4 regions of the Streptomyces ambofaciens ATCC 23877 genome follow, and region 2 is predicted to be linked to each of the others. Evidence: riboswitches for the same ligand, from Rfam matches in the RefSeq annotation. Region 2 holds a riboswitch; each other region holds the start of a gene.

Region 1 (4,958 bases), 810 kb from region 2:
CGTTGCGCTCGGCGAGGTCGGTGGAGGTCTCGTAGGCCGCGAGCATGATCCGCTCGGCGATGCGGGTGGAGAGCGCCTTCGCCTCGGGGGAGTCGAAGGGCAGGCGCAGCTGGAAGAAGACGTCCTGCAGGCCCATCGCGCCGAGGCCGACCGGTCGCCAGCGGGCGTTGGAGCGGCCCGCCTGCTCGGTCGGGTAGAAGTTGATGTCGACGACCCGGTCCAGGAAGGTGACGGCGGTGCGGACGGTGGCGTCCAGCCGCTCCCAGTCGAGGTCGCCCGCGGCGACGTCGACGAACGCGCCGAGGTTGACCGAGCCCAGGTTGCAGACCGCCGTCTCCCCGTCGTCGGTGACCTCCAGGATCTCCGTGCAGAGGTTGGAGGAGTGGACCACGTGGCCCGGCTCGGCGGTCTGGTTGGCGGTGCGGTTGGCGGTGTCCTTGAAGGTCATCCAGCCGTTGCCGGTCTGCGCGAGGGTGCGCATCATGCGTCCGTACAGCTCGCGGGCGGGGAGGGTCCTGCGGGCCAGTCCGGCCGCCTCCGCCTCGCGGTACGCGGCGTCGAACTCCGCGCCCCACAGGTCGACCAGCTCGGGCACGTCGGCGGGCGAGAACAGGGACCACTGCCCGTCGGCGTCCACCCGGCGCATGAACTCGTCCGGCACCCAGTGGGCGAGGTTCAGGTTGTGGGTGCGGCGGGCGTCCTCGCCGGTGTTGTCCCGCAGCTCCAGGAACTCCTCGATGTCGGCGTGCCAGGTCTCCAGGTAGACCGCCGCCGCACCCTTGCGCCGGCCGCCCTGGTTCACGGCGGCGACCGAGGCGTCCAGCGTCTTCAGGAACGGGACGATGCCGTTGGAGTGGCCGTTGGTGCCGCGGATCAGGGAGCCGCGGGAGCGGATGCGGGAGTAGGCGATGCCGATGCCGCCGGCGTGCTTGGAGAGGCGGGCCACCTGGTGGAGGCGGTCGTAGAGGGAGTCCAGCTCGTCCTTGGGGGAGTCGAGGAGGTAGCAGGACGACATCTGGGCGTGCCGGGTGCCGGAGTTGAAGAGGGTGGGGGAGGAGGGCAGGTAGTCGAGGCGGCTCATCAGCCCGTAGAGGGCGGCCACCTCGTCGGCCGCGCGGGCGGTGTCGTCCTCGGCGAGCCCGGCGGCGACACGCAGCATGAAGTACTGGGGCGTCTCGACCACCTTGCGGGTGATCGGGTGCCGGAGCAGGTAGCGGCTGTGCAGGGTGCGCAGCCCGAAGTAGCCGAAGCGGTCGTCGGCGGCCGGGTCGATCAGCGCGTCCAGGCGGTCCGCGTGCAGCCGTACGAACGCGGCCGTGCGGTCGGCGATCAGCCCCTCGCGGTGGCCGGTGGCGACCGACTCGGTGAAGGAGGCGACCCCCTGGGAGGCGGCCTCGGCGCGGATGCCGATGGTCAGCAGACGGGCGGCCAGCCTGGAGTAGACGGGGTCCTCCGAGATGAGCCCGGCCGCCGCCTCGGTGGCGAGCTCGCGCAGCTCCGCCTCGTCCGCGCGGGCGGACCGGCCGCGCAGCGCGGCGGCGGCGACCCGGCCGGGGTCGGCGCCCGGGAGGTCGGCGGTCAGCACGGTCAGGGTCCGCAGCAGCGCGGCACCGGGGCCGTCCGGTTCCCCGGTCGCCGTCACCGGGGTCGCTGAAGCCGGATCGGCTGGCGCGATGGTCACGTGGAGCACTCCCTCGCTCGGCACGGGGCCTGGCGGAGGGCAGGAGGAATCACGAGCGCACACGGCGTCGCGTCCACCGGCCCACTCCACGAGGCCCGGACGTCATGGCACCCGGGCCAAGGCGGCCGGGCGCACTGTCGGCAGGTCCTCGGACTCAAGCCCGTGCGCGGACACGTGGAGACGCGAACACGCACAAGTACACCGTTGCGGGACAGTTCCGGATTCGCACCGGATTCCCCTGCGGCGACAGCGAGCACGAGCATACATCTTGTGCCGGGCACCGCCAGCACCCCCAGATGTTGTGTCCGTGAGCGTGTCGGGAGGGTGTCAGAGCGTCAGTTCATAGGTGAGCAGGGTGAAGTCGTCCAGCTTCGGCAGGGGGTTCCAGTCGCGCTCCGGGGTGCGGGTGAAACCCAGGCGCGCGTAGAGGCGGTGGGCGCCGTGCATGGTGCGCTGGGTGGACAGCACGACCCGCGCGCAGCCCGGCACGGACCGGGCGCGGTCGACGCAGGCCCGCACCAGCGCCTCGCCGGCGCCGCGTCCGCGCGCCTCGCGGGCGACGGCGAGCATGCGTATCTCGGCCTCGCCGGGACGGGCGATGTCGGCCATCGGGCCACCGCGGGGCACGAAGGTGACGCCACCGAGCACACCGCCGTCCGATGCGGCGACCAGCACCTCGGCGGCGGCCGCCCGTCGGGCCACGGCGCGCAGCTCGTGGAGGTAGGCGTCGTCCTCCCCGAAGTCGAGGAGGCCGTCGCCCAGGTAGGCGCGCGCGGTGATCTCACCGAGGGTGTCGTACTCCTCGGCCGTGGCACGCCGGATCACGAAGTCCATGCCCCCGAGTGTGCCCGACGGGTACGACAGCGGGCCGCCGGATTTCTCCGACGGCCCGCCTGAGGGAGGGGGTCAGTGCGAGGTGCCCGCCGTGGCCGGCGGCAGCTCCACCTCGACGCCCGGGTCGCCCGCGTCCGCGGTGTAGTCGCCGGGCTTGGTCTCGTCGATGCCCTCGGGCGCCTTGAGCGCCCTCATGACGAAGGTCAGGACCACGGTGACCAGCACGTTCAGCACGAAGGCGGTGAGGCCGATGTAGCCGATCTCACCGATGCCGGGGATCTCGTCCGAGGAGCCGCCGAAGTGCTTCTGCGTCGGCGAGGCCACCCCGTACGCGGCGACCGTGCCGTAGACCATGCCGACCGCCCAGCCGCCGAGCAGGGCCCAGCGGTGGAACCAGCGGGTGAACAGGCCGCCCACCAGGGCCGGGAAGGTCTGCAGGATCCAGATGCCGCCGAGCAGCTGGAAGTTGATGGCGACCGTCTTGTCCATGCCGAGGACGAAGACCAGCGCGCCCACCTTCACCAGCAGGGACACCAGCTTGGAGACCTTCGTCTCCTGGGCCGGGGTGGCGTCCGGCTTGATGAAGTCCTTGTAGATGTTGCGGGTGAAGAGGTTGGCCGCCGCGATCGACATGATCGCCGCCGGAACCAGGGCGCCGATGCCGATCGCCGCGAAGGCCACACCGGCGAACCAGTCCGGGAACATGTTCTCGAAGAGCTGGGGGATCGCCAGCTGCCCGTTCTCCACCTTCACCCCGGCCGCGATCGCCATGAAGCCGAGCAGCGCGAGCAGGCCCAGCATCAGCGAGTACAGCGGCAGGATCGTGGTGTTGCGGCGGATCACCTCACGGCTGCGCGAGGACAGCGTCGCGGTGATCGAGTGCGGGTACATGAAGAGCGCGAGCGCCGAACCCAGCGCCAGCGTGGCGTACGTCCACTGGCCGCCGTGGTCCGGCGTCAGCGAGCCCTTGCCCGACTCGGTGAACTTGTCGCCCGCCGCCGCGAAGATGTCGTCGAAACCGCCGAGCTTGATCGGGATGTAGATGATCGCCACCGCGATGACGATGTAGATCAGCGTGTCCTTCACGAAGGCGATCAGCGCGGGCGCGCGCAGTCCCGACGAGTAGGTGTACGCCGCCAGCACGCCGAAGGCGATCAGCAGGGGCAGGTCCTTGACGAACCAGTTGGTGTCCTCGCCGCCGCCGAGGCCCATCACGTCCAGGACGGCCTGGATGCCGACCAGCTGGAGCGCGATGTACGGCATGGTGGCGAGGATGCCGGTCACGGCCACCGCCAGCGACAGCCCCTTCGAGCCGAACCGGCCGCGCACGAAGTCCGAGGTCGTCACGTAGCCGTGCTTGTGGGAGACCGACCACAGCCGGGGCAGGAAGGTGAAGATCAGCGGGTAGACCAGGATCGTGTACGGCACCGCGAAGAAGCCGGAGGCGCCGGCCGCGTAGATCGCCGCCGGGACGGCCACGAAGGTGTACGCCGTGTACAGGTCGCCGCCCAGCAGGAACCAGGTGACCCAGGTGCCGAACGAGCGGCCGCCGAGGCCCCACTCGTCGAGGCTGTGCTCGTTCTCGGCCCTGCGCCAGCGGGCGGCCAGGAAGCCCATGGCGGTGACGAGCAGGAAGAAGAAGATGAAGACGGCGAGTGCGACGCCGTTCACGCCGTCGTTCACTTGGCCCCGCCTTCCCGACGGGCGCGCTGGTCACGCTGCCACAGCTTGTAGGCGATCATCGTCAGCGCGGTGGAGATGAGCACCCACGCCATCTGGTACCAGTAGAAGAACGGGATGCCGATGAAGGCCGGGTCCGTCTTCGCGTAGGAACCGACCCAGAGCATGGCGACGAACGGTGCGACAAGGCAGAGGCCGATGACGACGCGCACCGGCGTCACCACCGGCCCTCTGCTCACTTCTGGGGCTTGTGACATACGGCGGCTCCGTCCCCTCGCTGATCACCTCGTGCAGTGCGCACGAAATGTAGGTGACGGCGTCGAGAGAGCGGAACCCCTCGTCCGTATATCGGTCCTGAACTGCAACTTCACGGTCCCGGGTGCCGGAATATGTCGGACACGCGCGCCGCGGGGCAGGCGGGAACGGCCGGACGGGCCCTAGTCCTGGGGCCGCTTCAGCCGGGCCACGAACTTGTAGCGGTCGCCCCGGTACACCGAGCGCACCCACTCCACGGGCTGGCCCGTGCGGTCCTGCGAGTGCCGGGAGAGCATCAGCATGGGCAGGCCGACGTCGGTGCCGAGCAGACCGGCCTCGCGCGGGGTGGCCAGCGAGGTCTCGATGGTCTCCTCGGCCTCGGCGAGATGGACGTCGTAGACCTCGGCGAGCGCCGTGTAGAGGGACGTGTACTTCACCAGGGACCTGCGCAGCGCCGGGAAGCGCTTGGCCGACAGGTGGGTGGTCTCGATCGCCATGGGCTCGCCGT
Region 2 (4,958 bases):
GCTGTTGCTGCTGTGCGTCCTGCTGGGCGTGCCCGTCGCGCTGGCCTGCTTCTTCTTCGTCGGGTTCCAGCACCAGCTGCAGCACTGGGTGTGGACGTCGCTGCCCGAGGCGGCCGGCTACGACGCCCCGCCCTGGTGGTGGCCGCTGCCCGCGCTGCTGCTGGCCGGGCTGATCCTCGCGCCGATCGTCACCAGGATGCCGGGCGGCGGCGGGCATCTGCCGGTGAACGGGCTGGGCGGCGCGCCCGTCGGCCCCCGCGCGCTGCCCGGCGCCGTCCTGGCCGCGCTGGCCACGCTGCCGCTCGGTGTGGTGCTGGGGCCGGAGGCGCCGTTGATGGCCGTCGGCAGCGGACTCGCGCTGCTGGCGGTACGGCGGGCGAAGGCGGCCGGCGACCCGAGGGCGAGCGCGATCATCGCGACGGCCGGGTCCACCGCCGCGATCTCCACCATCCTCGGCGGGCCGGTGGCGGCGGCCGTCCTGCTGATCGAGGGGGCGGGTCTCGCGGGTGCCCAGCTGGTCACCCTGTTGCTGCCCTGTCTGCTGGCCAGTGCGGCGGGCGCCCTGGTCTTCACCGGGTTCGGGCAGTGGACGGGCCTGGAGATCGGCGCCCTGAGCCTGCAGGACCTCCCCCCGGCCGCCGGCCCGGACGCGGGCGACTTCCTCTGGGGCATCCCCACCGCGGCACTGATCGCGGTGCTGGTCACACTGGCCCGCGAGCTGGGTCACCGCACCGTCTCCTGGACGCGGCGGCACACGGCCGCACGCACCGTCCTGTGCGCCGTGGCCGTGGGCGCCTGCCTCTGCGCGTACGCCCTGATCACCGGCCGTTCCCCGGCGGAGGCGGCCCTGTCCGGTCAGGCCACGCTCGGGCGGCTGGCCGCGGACCCGCACGCCTGGTCGGTGGGCGCGCTGGTCGCCCTGGTCGCGTGCAAGGGGCTGGCCTGGGGCATCGCGTTGGGCAGTCTGCGCGGAGGGCCGATCTTCCCGGCCGTACTGCTGGGCGCGGCCACGGCCGTCGCGTGTTCCGGTCTGCCGGGCTTCGGGGTGACGCCGGCCCTCGCCCTGGGCATCTCGGCCGCCGCGGCGGCGGTGACGGGACTGCCACTGGCCAGCGCGGTGCTGGCGGTCCTGCTGATGGGCAAGGACGCCCACGACCAGACGCCGCTGATCGTCATCGCGTCGGTCGTCGCCTTCGTCGTCGCCCAGTTGGTGCGCCGCACCGAACCGGCGGCGGCCGAGAGCCCGGGCGGGGGAACCGCACGGTGACGGAGCACCACCGGTCCGGCCCTCGGCGGCCCGGCCGTCCGCGGGCCGGCCCTCCCCGGACCGACCCCCCGCGGACCGCCTGGCGCACGGTGCGTCCCTGGCTGGTGCGGGCCGGCGTCACGGTGGCCGTGGTCGTGGCCTACTTCCTGCTCCCTCTCGACCACCTGGGCCCGCGGCGGCCCGTACTGAGCTGGGTGCTGTTCGCCCTCGCGCTCACCGTCGTGGCCGTGCTGCTGCTCCGGCAGATCCGCCACGTGTTCACCAACCGCCCGGACTCCCGGCCCGGTGCGGTCCTCTCCCTGCTGATCGTCCTGACCGTGCACATCTTCTCGGCCACCTACTACGCCCTCGCCAAGCACGAGGGCGAGTTCGTCGGCCTCAGCACCCGCGTCGACGCCCTGTACTTCACCATCGTCACGCTGGCGACCGTCGGGTACGGCGACATCACCCCGAGCGGCCAGGCGGCCCGCATCGTGACGGTCCTCCAGATCACGTACAGCTTCGTGTTCCTGACCGCAGCCGCGACCGCCCTCGCCCAGCGGCTGCGCGACATGGTGGTCCGGCGGACGGAGCGGGACCGGCGCGGCTGACGGGCACCGGGACGCGCGTGCGCCGACGCCACCTGCGTGAACGACGCGCGTCCGAGGACTGGAGGGCGGCTTGTCACCGCCCCTTCGGGAGCACTACTGTCGCCACGCCTTGGTGAACGGGAAATCCGGTGTGATGCCGGTGCGGCCCTCGCCACTGTGAATCGGGAAGTCCGGCTCCGGCCCTCGCGGGCAGCCACTGGGTCCTAGGACCCGGGAAGGCGGAGCACGGGCGGTGGTACCCGTAAGCCAGGAGACCGGCCAAGGCGCGTCGTCCATCCACGAGGTGCTGGAGAGGGTCTGCTGAGCCATGCACATAGCCGAGGGCTTTCTGCCTCCGGCGCACGCGATCGCCTGGGGTGTCGCGTCCGCGCCGTTCGTCGTCCACGGAGTACGGTCACTCACCCGTGAGGTCAGGGAACACCCGGAGAGCACCTTGCTCCTCGGGGCGTCCGGAGCCTTCACGTTCGTGCTGTCGGCCCTGAAGCTGCCGTCCGTCACCGGGAGTTGTTCGCACCCGACCGGCACGGGGCTCGGCGCCGTCCTGTTCCGGCCGCCGATCATGGCGGTGCTGGGCACCATCACCCTGCTCTTCCAGGCGCTGCTGCTCGCGCACGGCGGGCTGACCACGCTCGGTGCCAACGTCTTCTCGATGGCGATCGCCGGTCCCTGGGCCGGCTACGCCGTCTACCGGGTGCTGCGCCGCTCCGGCGTGCCGCTGATGGTCACGGTGTTCTTCGGCGCCTTCGTCGCCGACCTGACCACCTACTGCGTCACCAGCGTCCAGCTGGCGCTCGCCTTCCCGGACCCGGGCAGCGGCTTCCTGGGCGCCCTCGGCAAGTTCGGGTCCATCTTCGCCGTCACGCAGATCCCGCTGGCGGTGAGCGAGGGCCTGCTCACGGTCGTCGTCATGCGGCTGCTGGTGCAGTCCAGCAAGGGAGAACTGACCCGGCTCGGTGTGCTGTCGAGGCCGGCCGGAGCCGACGACGGGACCGGGGCCGGCAAGGTCGCGTCCGGCGAGCAGGAGGAGGTGGTGGCCCGATGAGCCGCAACGCGAAGATCAACGCCCTGCTGCTGCTCGCCGTCGCCGCGCTCGCGGTGCTGCCGCTGGTGCTGGGGCTCGGCGATCACAAGGAGGAGCCGTTCGCCGGGGCGGACGCGGAGGCGGAGACGGCGATCACCGAGATCGAGCCGGACTACGAGCCGTGGTTCTCGCCGCTGTACGAGCCGCCGTCCGGGGAGATCGAGTCGGCGCTGTTCGCCGTGCAGGCCGCGCTCGGCGCGGGTGTGCTGGCCTACTACTTCGGGCTGCGCCGGGGCCGGCGGCAGGGCGAGGAACGGGCGGTGGCGACGGCTGGGCGGGACGCGCCCGAAGGGGACTGAGTGCTGCCGATCGACGCGGCGGCGCACAGCAGCAGGTGGCGCCGCCGGCATCCCGTGGACAAGGCCGTGCTCGGGCTCGGCCTGACCGTGCTCGCCGTCTCGCTGCCGCCCTGGCCGGGCGCGGCACTGGTGCTGGTGGCGGCGCTCGTCGTGCTGCTCGGCCCGGCGGGCGTGCCCCGGCGCCGGCTGTGGCGGGCGTACCGGGTGCCGCTGGGTTTCTGCGTGACGGGGGCGCTGCCGCTGCTGGTGCGGGTCGGGGGGCCGGACGGGTTCCTGACATGGGCGGACGGCGGGCCGGTGCGCGCCGGTGAGCTGATGCTGCGGACCTCGGCGGCCTCCCTCGGGGTGCTGCTGTTCGCGTTCACCACCCCGATGTCCGACCTGCTGCCCCGCCTGGTGCGGGCCGGGGTGCCCGCGCCGGTGGTGGACGTCGCTCTGGTGACGTACCGCATGAGTTTCCTGCTGCTGGACTCCGTGCGCCGGATCCGCGAGGCGCAGGCGGCGCGGCTGGGCCACACCGGCCGGGCCGCCGCGTGGCGCTCCCTCGGCGGGCTCGGCGCCACGGCCTTCGTACGGGCCTTCGACCGGGCGGCGCGGCTCCAGTCCGGTCTCGCGGGGCGCGGTTACGACGGCACGCTGCGGGTCCTGGTGCCCGAGGCCCGTGTCTCGGTGCCCTTCACGGCGGCGAGCCTCGCGCTGCTGGCGGCGCTGGCCGCCCTCACCCTCGTACTGGAAAGGCCGCTGTCGTGAACGAGACGATCGAGGGGGCCGGGACGGCCGCGTCGCCCCTGGTGGCCCTGCGGGGCGCGTCCTTCGCGTACGAGGAGGGCCCGGACGTGCTCACCGGCCTGGACTTCGAGGTGCGCGAGGGGCGCGCGCTCGCGCTGCTGGGCCGCAACGGCAGCGGCAAGACCACGCTGATGCGGCTGCTCAGCGGCGGACTCAGGCCGAACGCCGGGACGTTGACGGTGGACGGGGAGCCGGTGGTGTACGACCGCAAGGGGCTGACCCGGCTGCGGACCACGGTGCAGCTGGTGGTGCAGGACCCGGACGACCAGCTGTTCGCGGCCTCGGTGGGGCAGGACGTGTCCTTCGGTCCGCTGAACCTGGGCCTGTCCGACGCGCAGGTCCGGTCCCGGGTCGGGGAGGCGCTGGCCGCACTGGACATCGCGGCGCTGGCCGACCGGCCCACCCATCTGCTCTCGTACGGCCAGCGCAAGCGGACCGCGATCGCCGGTGCCGTGGCGATGCGGCCGCGGGTGCTGATCCTCGACGAGCCGACCGCGGGGCTCGACCCGGACGGGCAGGAGAGGCTGCTCGCCACCCTGGACCGGCTCCGCGCGGGCGGCACCACGGTGGTGATGGCCACCCATGACGTCGACCTCGCCCTGCGCTGGTCCGACGAGGCGGCCCTGCTCACCCCGGCCGGTGTGCACACGGGTCCGACGGCCCCGACGCTGGCCCGCACGGAGCTGCTGCGGCAGGCGGGGCTGCGGTTGCCGTGGGGGGTGGCGGTGGCGCGGGTGCTGCGGGCACGGGGCCTGCTGACGGACTCGGCGGCCGGCCCGCGCACACCGGAGGAGCTGGCCGCTCTGACCGACTGACGCGGAGCCGGCCGGAGCGGCTCACCGTGCCGAGTCGCTGAGCTCCGCGTCCCGGGTCCGTGCCGGGTCGTCCTCCGGCAGGCGGTGGGCGGTGCGGCGGCGGCCGGGCAGGACGGC
Region 3 (4,958 bases), 360 kb from region 2:
TCGACCGCGAGGAGCGCGGAGTCGATGATCTCGGCGTCCTCGGGGGTGTCACCGGCGAGAAGGCGTTTGTGCGGGGTGCGGCCCATGGCGACGACCTCGCGGACGGCGAGGTCGAAGTCGGCCGCCGAGTCCTGGACCACCGCCGCCACGGTACGGGCCAGTTGGCGCACCGGCAGCGACCAGGCGTCGCTACCGTCGACGCGGACCCGGCCGGTGTCCGGGCGCAGGACGCGGTAGACGCTGCGCAGGAGGCTGGACTTGCCGCTGCCGTTGGGGCCCACGAGCCCGATGGTCTCGCCCGGACGGGCGGTCAGGGAGACGTCGCGCACCAGGTGGCGGGCTCCGGCGGTGAGCGTGACGCCGTCGACGCTCAGGTCGGTCGCCGTCATGCCGCTCCTCGGTCGGTGCCGCGCCGGGCGTCCCGGCGCATCAGCCACAGGAAGAACGGCCCGCCGCACAGGGCCGTGAGCACGCCGACGGGTATCTCCATCGGGGCGGCGACCGTCCGTGCGGCGATGTCGGCCCAGATGAGGAAGACCGCCCCGCCGAGTGCCGCCGTCGGCAGGACCCTGCGGTGGTCGCCGCCGACGAACAGGCGCACGATGTGGGGCATCATCAGGCCGACGAAGCCGATCGGTCCGGCCGCCGCGACGAGCACGCCCGTGACGAGGGAGAGCAGGACGAACAGCCGGGCGCGGAAGCGGGCCACGTCCAGGCCCATGGTGGTGGCGGACTCCTCGCCGGCCAGCAGCAGGTTCAGGTTGCGTGCCTGGACCATGAGGACGCCGACACCGAGCAGCAGAGCCGTGCTCGGCAGCCACAGGGTGCCCCAGTCGACGCCGCCGAGGCCGCCGAGGGTCCAGGCGAGGACCGCGCGGGCCTCGTTGCCCCGGCCGGTGGTGAGCAGCAGCAGGTCGAGGACCGCGGTGAGCACCGCCGCGATCGCCACCCCGGACAGCACCAGCCGCGACGAGGTGATGCGGCCACCGGTGCGCGCGCCGGCGTACACGAGCAGGAGCGCGCCGAGGGCGCCCACGAAGGCGGCCGCCGACAGGGAGAGCGGCCCGAAGAGGGTGACTCCGAACACGATCACGACGACCGCGCCGAGGGACGCGCCGGAGGAGACGCCCAGCAGGTAGGGCTCGGCGAGGGGGTTGCGCACCAGGGCCTGGAGGGCGGTGCCGATCACCGCCAGGCCGGCGCCGGTGACCGCACCGAGCAGTACCCGCGGCGCCCGCACGTCCAGCACGATGGTCTCCCGGGCCCGCGACCAGTCCGGTTCCCGCTGGTCGGCACCCAGCGCGTGCGTCACGATGCCCCACACCTCGCCGGGCGGCACCTGGACGGAGCCGATCGCAAGGCCCGCCGTGGCGGAGACGAGCAGCAGGGCGGTGAGTACGAGCAGCGTGACCGCCCATCTCGTACGGCCCGCCCCTGGCTCGCCGGACTTCCGCGGCCGCACCGTCCGCTCGTCGTACGGCCCGGTGGCGGTCTGGGTCACCGGAAGCTCTCGGGGTGCAGCCCGCGAGCCAGATCCTCGACCGCGTAGGCCGAGCGGATGCCGACCAGCGTGGCGGTCAGCGGCAGGACGACGAACCGCTTGTTCCTGACGGCCGGTACGTCGGCGAGCGCGGGCTGGGAGAGCAGGAACCTCTTCTTCTCCTCGACGCTGCCGGCACCGGCGTAGTCGTAGAGGGCGATGACTTCCGGCCTGCGCTCGACGACCTGCTCCCAGGAGACGTCACCGAAGACGTCGTCGAGGTCGGCGAAGACGTTCGTGCCGCCGGCCGACCGGATCAGCTCGGTGCCCAGGCTCCTGCCGCCCGCGGTGAAGGCGCTCTTGTCGCCGCTGTCGTAGACGAAGACGGACACCTCGGGCTCGCCCTCGACCTGGCCGGCGGCCTCGTCGACGCGGCCTTCGAGATCGGCGACCAGTGCGTCGGCCCGGTCCGGGACACCGAAGATCTCGCCGATGGTGCGGATCTCGTCGTAGGTGTCCTTCATCGTCACCCGCTTCCTGCCGCAGTACTCGCGGTTGAGGTAGGTGTCGATGCCGGCGTCGGTGAACGCCGTGCGGGAGCGGCCCTCGTTCTCGGCGAAGGCGCTGCCGTAGCCGCCGTAGACGAAGTCGGGTTCGGCCTCCAGGATCCTCTCGAACGACGGCTCCCTCTCCGCCAGTTCGGGGATCGCCTCGTAGTCCTTCCGCAGCTCGGGCAGGACGGCGGAGTCGGGGAAGGCCGTGCCGACCATGCGGTCCTTCAGGCCGAGGGCGAGCATGAGCTCCGCCGGGTGCTGGTGGATGGTGACCACCCGCGCCGGAGGCTCGTCGTACGTCGTCCTCACACCGCAGTTGTCGATGGTGACCGGGAAGCCCGCGGGTACGGCCGTGGAGGCCTTCGCGTCCCCACCGCTCCCGTCGGACGACGCACCGCAGCCGGCGGTCAGCAGCACTGAGGAGAGAGCCATGGCAGCGGCCGTGGCACGGAGGAACACCCGTGTGCGGGCAGGGTCGAACAGCTGGGACACGTGAAGCCTCCTGGAGTCCGCGCTCCTTGGGACGGGCCCGCGACGGACCAGTGTCCTGACTCCCGGATCGACGTTCCCCCCGCCTTCCCGCGCGGTGCGCAGTGGCATGTCGGAGGGGCGCTCCCCGGTCACAGTGGCGGGACCGTGCCGGATTCGCACCGGCTTCCTGTCTCCCGTCGCGGCGATGACCAGGTGATCCTACGTTTCCCCGAGCCGCCGGCAAAGGGCGTGCGGACCCGGCCGCACGCCCCGCTCCTCCCTCAGGCCTCACGGACCGCCCGAAGCACCAGCCGCTCGGCGTTCTCGTCGTAGGGGCGTCCGTCGAACCCGCCGAAGACCTCCACGCGGCCGAACCCCGCCTCCTCGGCCATCCGCCGCAGCTCCACCGCGCTGTACACGAACCAGGTCAGGGTGGCCCGCGTCACCCGTTCGCCCCGGACCAGCACCCAGTCGCTGCGCAGCCGCGCCCACTCGTCCAGCACGGTGTCGGTCTGCACCATCAGGTCCTCGCCCCGGCGCACCACCTTGGGCGGGGTGACCCTGCGCGCCAGGAGCTCCTTCCCGGCGAGGTCCAGGACGAGCGTGCCGCCGGGTGCCAGGCAGGTGTGCATGGTGCGCAGCACGCGGGCGTTGTCGGCGGGATCCTCGAAGTACCCGAAGGAGGTGAACATGTTGAGGACGACGTCGAAGCCGCCCGGCGCCTCGTACTCGCGGGCGTCGGCCCGCACGTACGTCACGTCGGCACCGGCGTCGGCCGACCGCTTGCGCGCGCGGTCCAGCATGGCCGGGCTCAGGTCGACTCCGGTCACGCGGTGACCGCGGCGGGCGAGCGGCACGGTGAACACCCCCGGCCCGCAGCACAGGTCGAGCACGCGTGACCCCCCGGCGAGGGCGAGCAGGGGAGAGGTGTCCAGCAGCTCCTCGGCCTGCTCGTAGCGCTGCTCGGAGAAGAGGAAGTCGTGGAACTCGGTCCAGAAGTCATCGTCCTGGAATCCGCCCGTCCGTGTCATCGCGCGTCAGTGCTCCTTCATGGTCGCCGTCGGGGGCAGGGCGCCGCGCCGTGCGGTGGCGCAGCGTGAGCAGCAGAAGGGGAAGCAGCGCACACTGGGCGGCCGCCAGCAGCCAGAACCAGCCGGTGTGCCCGGCCCGTTCGCCGAGGCCGTACACCTGCCCGCCCAGCACGCCGCTCGCGCAGGCACCCAGGCCCGCGGCGAGCCGCTGCTGGCCGAAGACCACGGCGTCGGAGCGCGGGCTGCGGCGCAGTGCCTCCAGGTCGTTCTTGAGGAACAGCACGATGTCCCCGAGGGTGATCAGCGCGCCGCCCGCCAGCAGTGCCGCCCGGGTACCGGCCGCCAGCACGGCCAGGCCCGCGGCGAGGCCCGTGAAGCCGACCGCGAGGGCGAGGGCGTACGGCATGCGCCGGATCAGGCCGGACGCGAGCGGCTGCACGACGATGACCAGCGTGAAGCAGAGCAGCAGCACCACGCTGTAGAACGCGCTGGAGGCACGCTCGACGGCGTACACCGCCAGGAAGTGCTGGAAGTGGAAGTACAGGTAGAAGGCGAGCGCGTTGGCGGCGAACGGCAGGAGCGCCACGCCCGCCAGGAGACTTTGGGGAGCCGTTCCCTTCGATCCGGTGGGGTGGTCCCCGTCGGTTCCGGGGAGCCGCGCGTGTCCCGCCGTGACCGCGAGGAACAGCGCCGTGACGGCCGCGAACAGCCAGCCGGGCGACGACAGGACGAACGGTCCGGCGATGAGCGGGCCGACGGCCATGCCGGCGTTGAGGGCCGCGTTGCCCGCCGACAGGAACGCCGGCCGGCGCTCCTCGTCGACGCCGTGCACCAGGTACGCCTTGTTCGCGGGCAGGTAGAGCGCGGCACCGCAACAGGTCAGGACCAGCGCCCAGATCGCGAGGGGCGGCCAGCGCAGGGCCAGCAGGAGCCCGGCGAAACCGGCGGTGCGTACGACGAGGGCCCACAGCATCGTGCGGCGCAGCCCGATCCGGTCCGCGAGGGCTCCGCCGACGATGCCGCCGGAGAACTGCACGAGCGATGCCACGGCCAGGACGATGCCGACCGCGCCGAGGCCCATGCCGAGCCGTTCGTGCAGGAACACCGACATGAACGGCAGGACCATGAAGCTGCCGAGCGGAATGAGGAACGAGCTGAGCAGCAGGAACCGCAGCGGGCCGGTGAGCGGGAACAGCGAGGCCCGCAGGCCCGGACCGCGGGTGGTGCGCTCACCCACCGGGCGCCGTCCGGCCGGCCGGGCCGGGGATCGGGTCGGGGATCGGGTTGGTGAGCACACGCAGGGCGTTCGCGGCGGTCACCGCGCGGTGGGTGGCGAGTTCGGCGGTCTCCGCCTCCGCGTACACGATGCCCGCGTATCCACGGCTGTCGCCCAGGTGCTCGATGCGTTCGCCGACCTGCTTG
Region 4 (4,958 bases), 370 kb from region 2:
TTGCCGTCCCTGTCGCGCACCACGGTGCTCTCGGCGGTGCCGACGAAGCCACGGCGCGCCTCCTCGAAGTCTTGGGTGTCGTCGAAGGGACAGCGCTCACGGACCTCGGCATTGCGCGCAGTGATGCTGGGTTATGCGGCTCTGGACTTACTGCTCTCGGTCATCGCGGGTCTTCCTTCCGGGGACGGTCGCTCGCGACAGGGCCCTTCCACGCTCCGCCAAGGCCGAGGGGGCAGCCACCGCACACCGCCGTTCGGGCCACCTGGGGCAGGTGCCGCAGGGGTTGTGCGGTACGCGCGCCTTCACGAGCATCGCCTGCACCCTCATCCGCTAGCGCAGACTCGGTGGCCTCCCGCCGCGGTAATTCGATGGCGCGCGCGAAGACGTGTGATCACCCTGGTCCAGTGACAGAACCCAAGCACCGGATCCGAGCCCTGCACACGGACCGCACGATCACCGTCTACCAGGCGTACTCGTCGGCGATCGGTCCAGCGGCGGCCCGAGACGGCCGTTTCCCGGCGGAGTGGCAGCGGGACCGGATGACGTGGATCAAGCCGTCGTTCCTGTGGATGATGTACCGCTGCGGGTGGGGCAGCAAGGAAGGCCAGGAGAATGTCCTCGCCATCGAGATCACCCGGGAGGGTTTCGAGTGGGCACTGCGACACGCCTGCCTGTCCCACTACGAGCATGGACTGCACACCGACCGCGCCACGTGGAAGCGCCAGTTGAGGCGAGCCCCCGCCCGGGTGCAATGGGACCCTGAACGCGACCTGCACCTTCGGCCGCTTCCGCACCGATCACTACAACTCGGCCTCACCGGCGAAGCAGCACATCGCTATGCCGACGAGTGGATCGTCTCCATCACCGATGTCACACCGCTGGCCCGCACGATCCACGCCCATGTACGGGGCGGAGAGCTGGACGTCGCCCGGCAACTCCTGCCGAGTGAACGTCCCTACCCCGTAAGCGGCGAGGCTCTGGCCCACCTGCACCGAGCGGTCTGCACCATCAACTGAGAGACGTCTGAGCCGTGATGCTCGGAAACAGACACGTCCGGGTCTCAGGGGGGCCGGGTCACGGCGTCGCGACCCGGCTACCCGACCGATGGCGCGTCCTGGCCATGCGAACAGACAAGCTCGCCAACGCCTACCAGGCCGCACCCCACCTCGCCGCCGTCCTCATCTGCGGCCGCAGGTGATCCACGTGAGCAGCTCTAGGACTGATCGCCGGCGAGGGCATGTTCCTTGAGGAACGCGCCCGCGTGGGCCGCTGCTTCCTCTGCGCTCGCATACGGCGCCCCATCGGCGGCCGCGCCGGATGCTCCGTCAGCGCCTCGACCAGTCCAACCCCAGCCACCGGAAGGCGACTGCACCAGCTCAGCAGTCCCTCCGAACAGCGCAAGCGCGCTGTTGCCCGCTGTCGCGGGTGCTGGGCGGCTGACGGCACCGGGCCACTTCTTGCGGGCCCCCTGCCGGGTGATGCCCCAGACGGCTCCCAACTGCTCATAGCTCGCGCCGTAGGAGCCGGCGGTCACTGCCGCCCGCTCCGTGAGCCGCTTGACCTCGCCGTCCAGCGCCTTCCACGCGGCCAGGACGGACAGCGCCACTTCGACCGGACTCGCGTCCCACATACGGTCGGTGGGCAACCCGGTCTCCCGGGAGCGGATGGCCGAGGCCAGGGGGTTCAAGGCGTCGTACAGGGCCTTGTCGAGCTCTGCCTGCTCTTCTGGAGTGATCTCATAGACCGCCATTCGACAACTGTAGTTCACGAAAGCGCCGACGTAAACCAAAGTTTCCGCATGCGTCGACTACCACCGCACCAGCCGACCGCCCGCCCTGCCTCCACCCGAGCCCACGGTAGAACTCGCCCAGAGCGGGTGCGCGCCTTCCCGCAGGTTGCGGTGCCGTGGCAGAGCGACCCATTGCGATCGCCGAGACGTCGGCGACGCACGCTGGTGCCCTGCTCCGCTCCACCAGGGAGGGTAGGTCGGCGTCGTCCCAAGTCCCGAAATCGTCCGACGCTCCGTCCGCGGTCAGGCGACCGCCGCCACCGCGACGCCGTGACGACGAACAGCCGTCCGGTGGTCAGCTCCCAGCGGCGGCGCACGGCCGGACGGGAGGGAATGAGTGAGGACTGCCTGTACCTGACCGTCTACACCCCGGCCCACCGTACGAACGTACGGCCATGGCGCCGACCGCGCCGGACGCGCCGGTGACCAGCACCCGCTCCCCCGGGCGTACCTGGGCGATGGGGTGGACGGTCGCCCAGGCGGTGCCGACCGGGGAGAAGTAGACGCAGGCCAGGGCGGGGTCGGTGCCCTCGGGCATGGGCTTCGCGGCGGCGTCCGCGCCTCCCTCGTTGATCTTCGCGGCTCCGTTTACACCTCAACTCCATACTTGCGCAGTACACGCATCGCGATCAGGCGCAGTATGCCGGTCATAGACGAGGCTCAGGAGGCCGAGGGTGGTGACCACTATTCCCGGCCGTCCCTGGCGAAGTTCGCCGCAGCGCTCGGCTGCCCGGCGAAAGTGCTGTCCGACGGGCACGTGGCGGCACCGGAGCAGGTGTCCCAGGAGTTCGCCGCGACCGTGGTGGACTGGACTGGATCGGTCGCGTCTGGCCTCCGCGGAAGTCGACGACCCTCGTCCGGTCGGGGCCGGGGCATGCCGTCGGCGAGACGGTCCCTGAACGCCGCTGCAGCCCCGAGCTCCTCGGCCCGGGGCTGCACTGACCTCGTTCGATCCGTACTGACCTCGTTCGTTTCCCTGTTACGGAGACGTCGGCAGCAGTCTCACGAAGGTCGAGTCCTAGAAGAAGTGCTTGCGTCCACCGACCGCGCGGCCGGTCGCACCCAGGATCCACAGGATGGCGCCAACCAGAATGAGGATGCCGCCGATCGTCGTCAGCAGACCCATACCGACAAGCAGGCCGATGATCAGTAGAATAAGTCCGAGAATGATCATTTCAGAACCCCATCGTCTTTTCCGACTCAGGCGCGTAGGCGTTTATGCCTCACAAAGGCCCGAGCTTGTCTCTAGTCGGTAGATCCCGGCCTACGAATGCCAGGACCTCGGTGCGATAGCCCTAGTTCCCGGCGATACGGCGTTCACGCATCCGCTCGAAAATTCGTTCAGTACGCCGTCGCGGCGGCGTGATGGCGTACAGGTCGAGGATGTCCGGCCGGGGCGCGACGCCCGGTCCGCCGGCGCGTGCCCAGGCGGCGATGTCCTCGGTCGCGTCCGGGTCGTTGACCAGCCCCAGCCAGACGGGCCGGGCTCCGGCCGCCCGGCCCTCCGCGGAGGGCTGTACGACGATGACGTTGGCCTGGCCGCAGACGTCGAGACAGTCGGAGACGCGTACCGGTACCGCGGCGCGCAGGCGCTCGGTCTGGGCCGCGTGGTCGACGCCGGTGACTTTGGGGCTGCCGCAGCAGCAGTCGCGGCACACGACGACGCGGCACGGTACGGGGCCGGTGGCCGTCGGGGTCCTCGCGTCGTCGGGCGTGCGTCCGGTCGGCGTTGCGGGCATGCGGTGCCGTCCCTCTCTCCGGGGAGATCCGCCCCGGTGGTCCGTCGAGGAGGCGACCGCGTGAGTCTCCTGGCTCTCGGGTCGATGCCCGTCCCGGCCTTCCCACCCGCTGCCGGGCAGTGGCCTGTCGGGACGCGCTCGCCGATCACAGTGGCGGGACCGCGCCGGATTCACACCGGCTTCCTCGTTCCGCCGTCGCCTTGTCGCCGGACATCATCCCACCCCGGGACGGAGGGCCGACCTTCCGGTGCCGGCCGTCACTCCGTCTCCTGGGTGTGGGGGGCCGTCGCGGGCGGGTCCGTCGGGCGGTCCCGTCCGCCGTCACGGCCGGACACCACCACGACGACCAGCCCGACGACGACGGCTCCGGCGACGACGCGTCCACCCGCGCGCGCCCACCAGGCGGGGCGGGCCGCGCCCGCGCCGCCCTTCGGCGGGCCCAGCCGCTCGGCCCGCCGGGCAGGTCTCACCAGGCGCAGCAACAGCAGCGCGGCGACGGGGATCTGCAGCAGCCACAGGACGGTGCGCGGCCACTCCCCGTACCAGACGTTGGTCCCGTACAGCAGGGTGTGCCACACGCTCAGCACGTAGACCACGATCACGAAGCGATGCAGCCGACGCCAGGTCTTCGCTCCGATGCGGTGCCGGACGTAGAACAGCAGCCCGAGCGGAACCGCCAGGTACAGGGCACCCTGTCCGATCGGGATGGCGATCCGGCCGGTGCCGGAGTCGTACCAGCCCGGCACGAAGGAGTCCGCGAAGCCCACCCACAGCCGCTCGGCCCACCCCAGTTTCGTCTCGTAGCGCACCAGCTCCGCGGCGAACATCAGCGCGTGCGCGAACATCAGCGCCATCGTCGTCAGACTCGTGGTGCGGTGCCAGCGCTCCAGCACCTGCCGGGAGAGGGGCAGCCGGGTGTGGCCCGTCCCCGACAGCAGCAGACCGAACATGACCGTGCACCAGGCCCACAGCAGCCCCGACCAGCCGAAGGCCTGGCTGAGCAGGTACATCCAGTAGGTGCCGGCATCGTCCATGAACGGCATGATCGCGACGGTGTCCGAAGCACCCGACTCCATGCGCGCCCACAGGAACACGAACACGAGCGCCGTGACCACCACCGCCGCGGTGGCGTCGGGCAGGGCGGAGCGCAGATCGCCGCGCAGGGCGACGCGGTCCCCGGAGGGCCGTGGCCGTCCGGGCGGGACCTCCGCCCCGTCTTCGTCCGGACTCGCGTCTGACAGCATCAGGGGGCCTCCCGGGCACGGGCCACCGCGGCAACGGTGTGCATGTGACGTGAGGCAACAAGTCTGGCCGACGGGGCGGCGATCCCCAGAGGCGTTATCCGGCCAGAGCCCCGACGACACCGCGCGGCGACAACTGCACAGGGGACACGGCTGGTTCCGTCTCCCCTCCACATTCAAGACAACCGG

What was found. Region 2 has a riboswitch for cobalamin ahead of SAM23877_RS26950 (energy-coupling factor ABC transporter permease). Riboswitches for the same ligand answer to the same signal wherever they lie in the genome.
Region 1: linked by a shared signal. The riboswitch ahead of SAM23877_RS23780 (ribonucleoside-diphosphate reductase subunit alpha) and the one ahead of SAM23877_RS26950 (energy-coupling factor ABC transporter permease) in region 2 are both predicted to bind cobalamin.
Region 3: linked by a shared signal. The riboswitch ahead of SAM23877_RS28490 (ABC transporter substrate-binding protein) and the one ahead of SAM23877_RS26950 (energy-coupling factor ABC transporter permease) in region 2 are both predicted to bind cobalamin.
Region 4: linked by a shared signal. The riboswitch ahead of SAM23877_RS28525 (hypothetical protein) and the one ahead of SAM23877_RS26950 (energy-coupling factor ABC transporter permease) in region 2 are both predicted to bind cobalamin.

What each region holds. Positions count from the first base shown of each region.
Region 1 covers NZ_CP012382.1:5,317,699-5,322,656, forward strand. Annotated here, with positions in the region: gene SAM23877_RS23780 (ribonucleoside-diphosphate reductase subunit alpha) at 1-1,681, opposite strand, end outside; cobalamin riboswitch at 1,804-1,981, opposite strand; gene SAM23877_RS23785 (GNAT family N-acetyltransferase) at 2,009-2,515, opposite strand; gene mctP (monocarboxylate uptake permease MctP) at 2,588-4,198, opposite strand; gene SAM23877_RS23795 (DUF3311 domain-containing protein) at 4,195-4,452, opposite strand; gene SAM23877_RS23800 (GntR family transcriptional regulator) at 4,633-4,958, opposite strand, start outside.
Region 2 covers NZ_CP012382.1:6,131,336-6,136,293, reverse strand. Annotated here, with positions in the region: gene SAM23877_RS26960 (chloride channel protein) at 1-1,267, shown strand, start outside; gene SAM23877_RS26955 (potassium channel family protein) at 1,264-1,857, shown strand; cobalamin riboswitch at 1,951-2,134, shown strand; gene SAM23877_RS26950 (energy-coupling factor ABC transporter permease) at 2,165-2,899, shown strand; gene SAM23877_RS26945 (energy-coupling factor ABC transporter substrate-binding protein) at 2,896-3,237, shown strand; gene cbiQ (cobalt ECF transporter T component CbiQ) at 3,238-3,987, shown strand; gene SAM23877_RS26935 (ATP-binding cassette domain-containing protein) at 3,984-4,841, shown strand; gene SAM23877_RS26930 (MFS transporter) at 4,863-4,958, opposite strand, start outside.
Region 3 covers NZ_CP012382.1:6,494,454-6,499,411, forward strand. Annotated here, with positions in the region: partial or broken gene SAM23877_RS28480 (ABC transporter ATP-binding protein) at 1-317, opposite strand, end outside; gene SAM23877_RS28485 (FecCD family ABC transporter permease) at 386-1,501, opposite strand; gene SAM23877_RS28490 (ABC transporter substrate-binding protein) at 1,498-2,466, opposite strand; cobalamin riboswitch at 2,555-2,732, opposite strand; gene SAM23877_RS28495 (class I SAM-dependent methyltransferase) at 2,787-3,536, opposite strand; gene SAM23877_RS28500 (MFS transporter) at 3,505-4,773, opposite strand; gene SAM23877_RS28505 (ATP-grasp domain-containing protein) at 4,766-4,958, opposite strand, start outside.
Region 4 covers NZ_CP012382.1:6,502,875-6,507,832, reverse strand. Annotated here, with positions in the region: gene SAM23877_RS28540 (alkyl/aryl-sulfatase) at 1-125, opposite strand, end outside; gene SAM23877_RS28535 (DUF4291 domain-containing protein) at 369-1,016, shown strand; partial or broken gene SAM23877_RS42145 (IS5/IS1182 family transposase) at 1,103-1,198, shown strand; gene SAM23877_RS28530 (hypothetical protein) at 1,214-1,750, opposite strand; gene SAM23877_RS40340 (hypothetical protein) at 2,808-2,963, opposite strand; gene SAM23877_RS28525 (hypothetical protein) at 3,085-3,528, opposite strand; cobalamin riboswitch at 3,571-3,759, opposite strand; gene SAM23877_RS28520 (ferric reductase-like transmembrane domain-containing protein) at 3,786-4,772, opposite strand.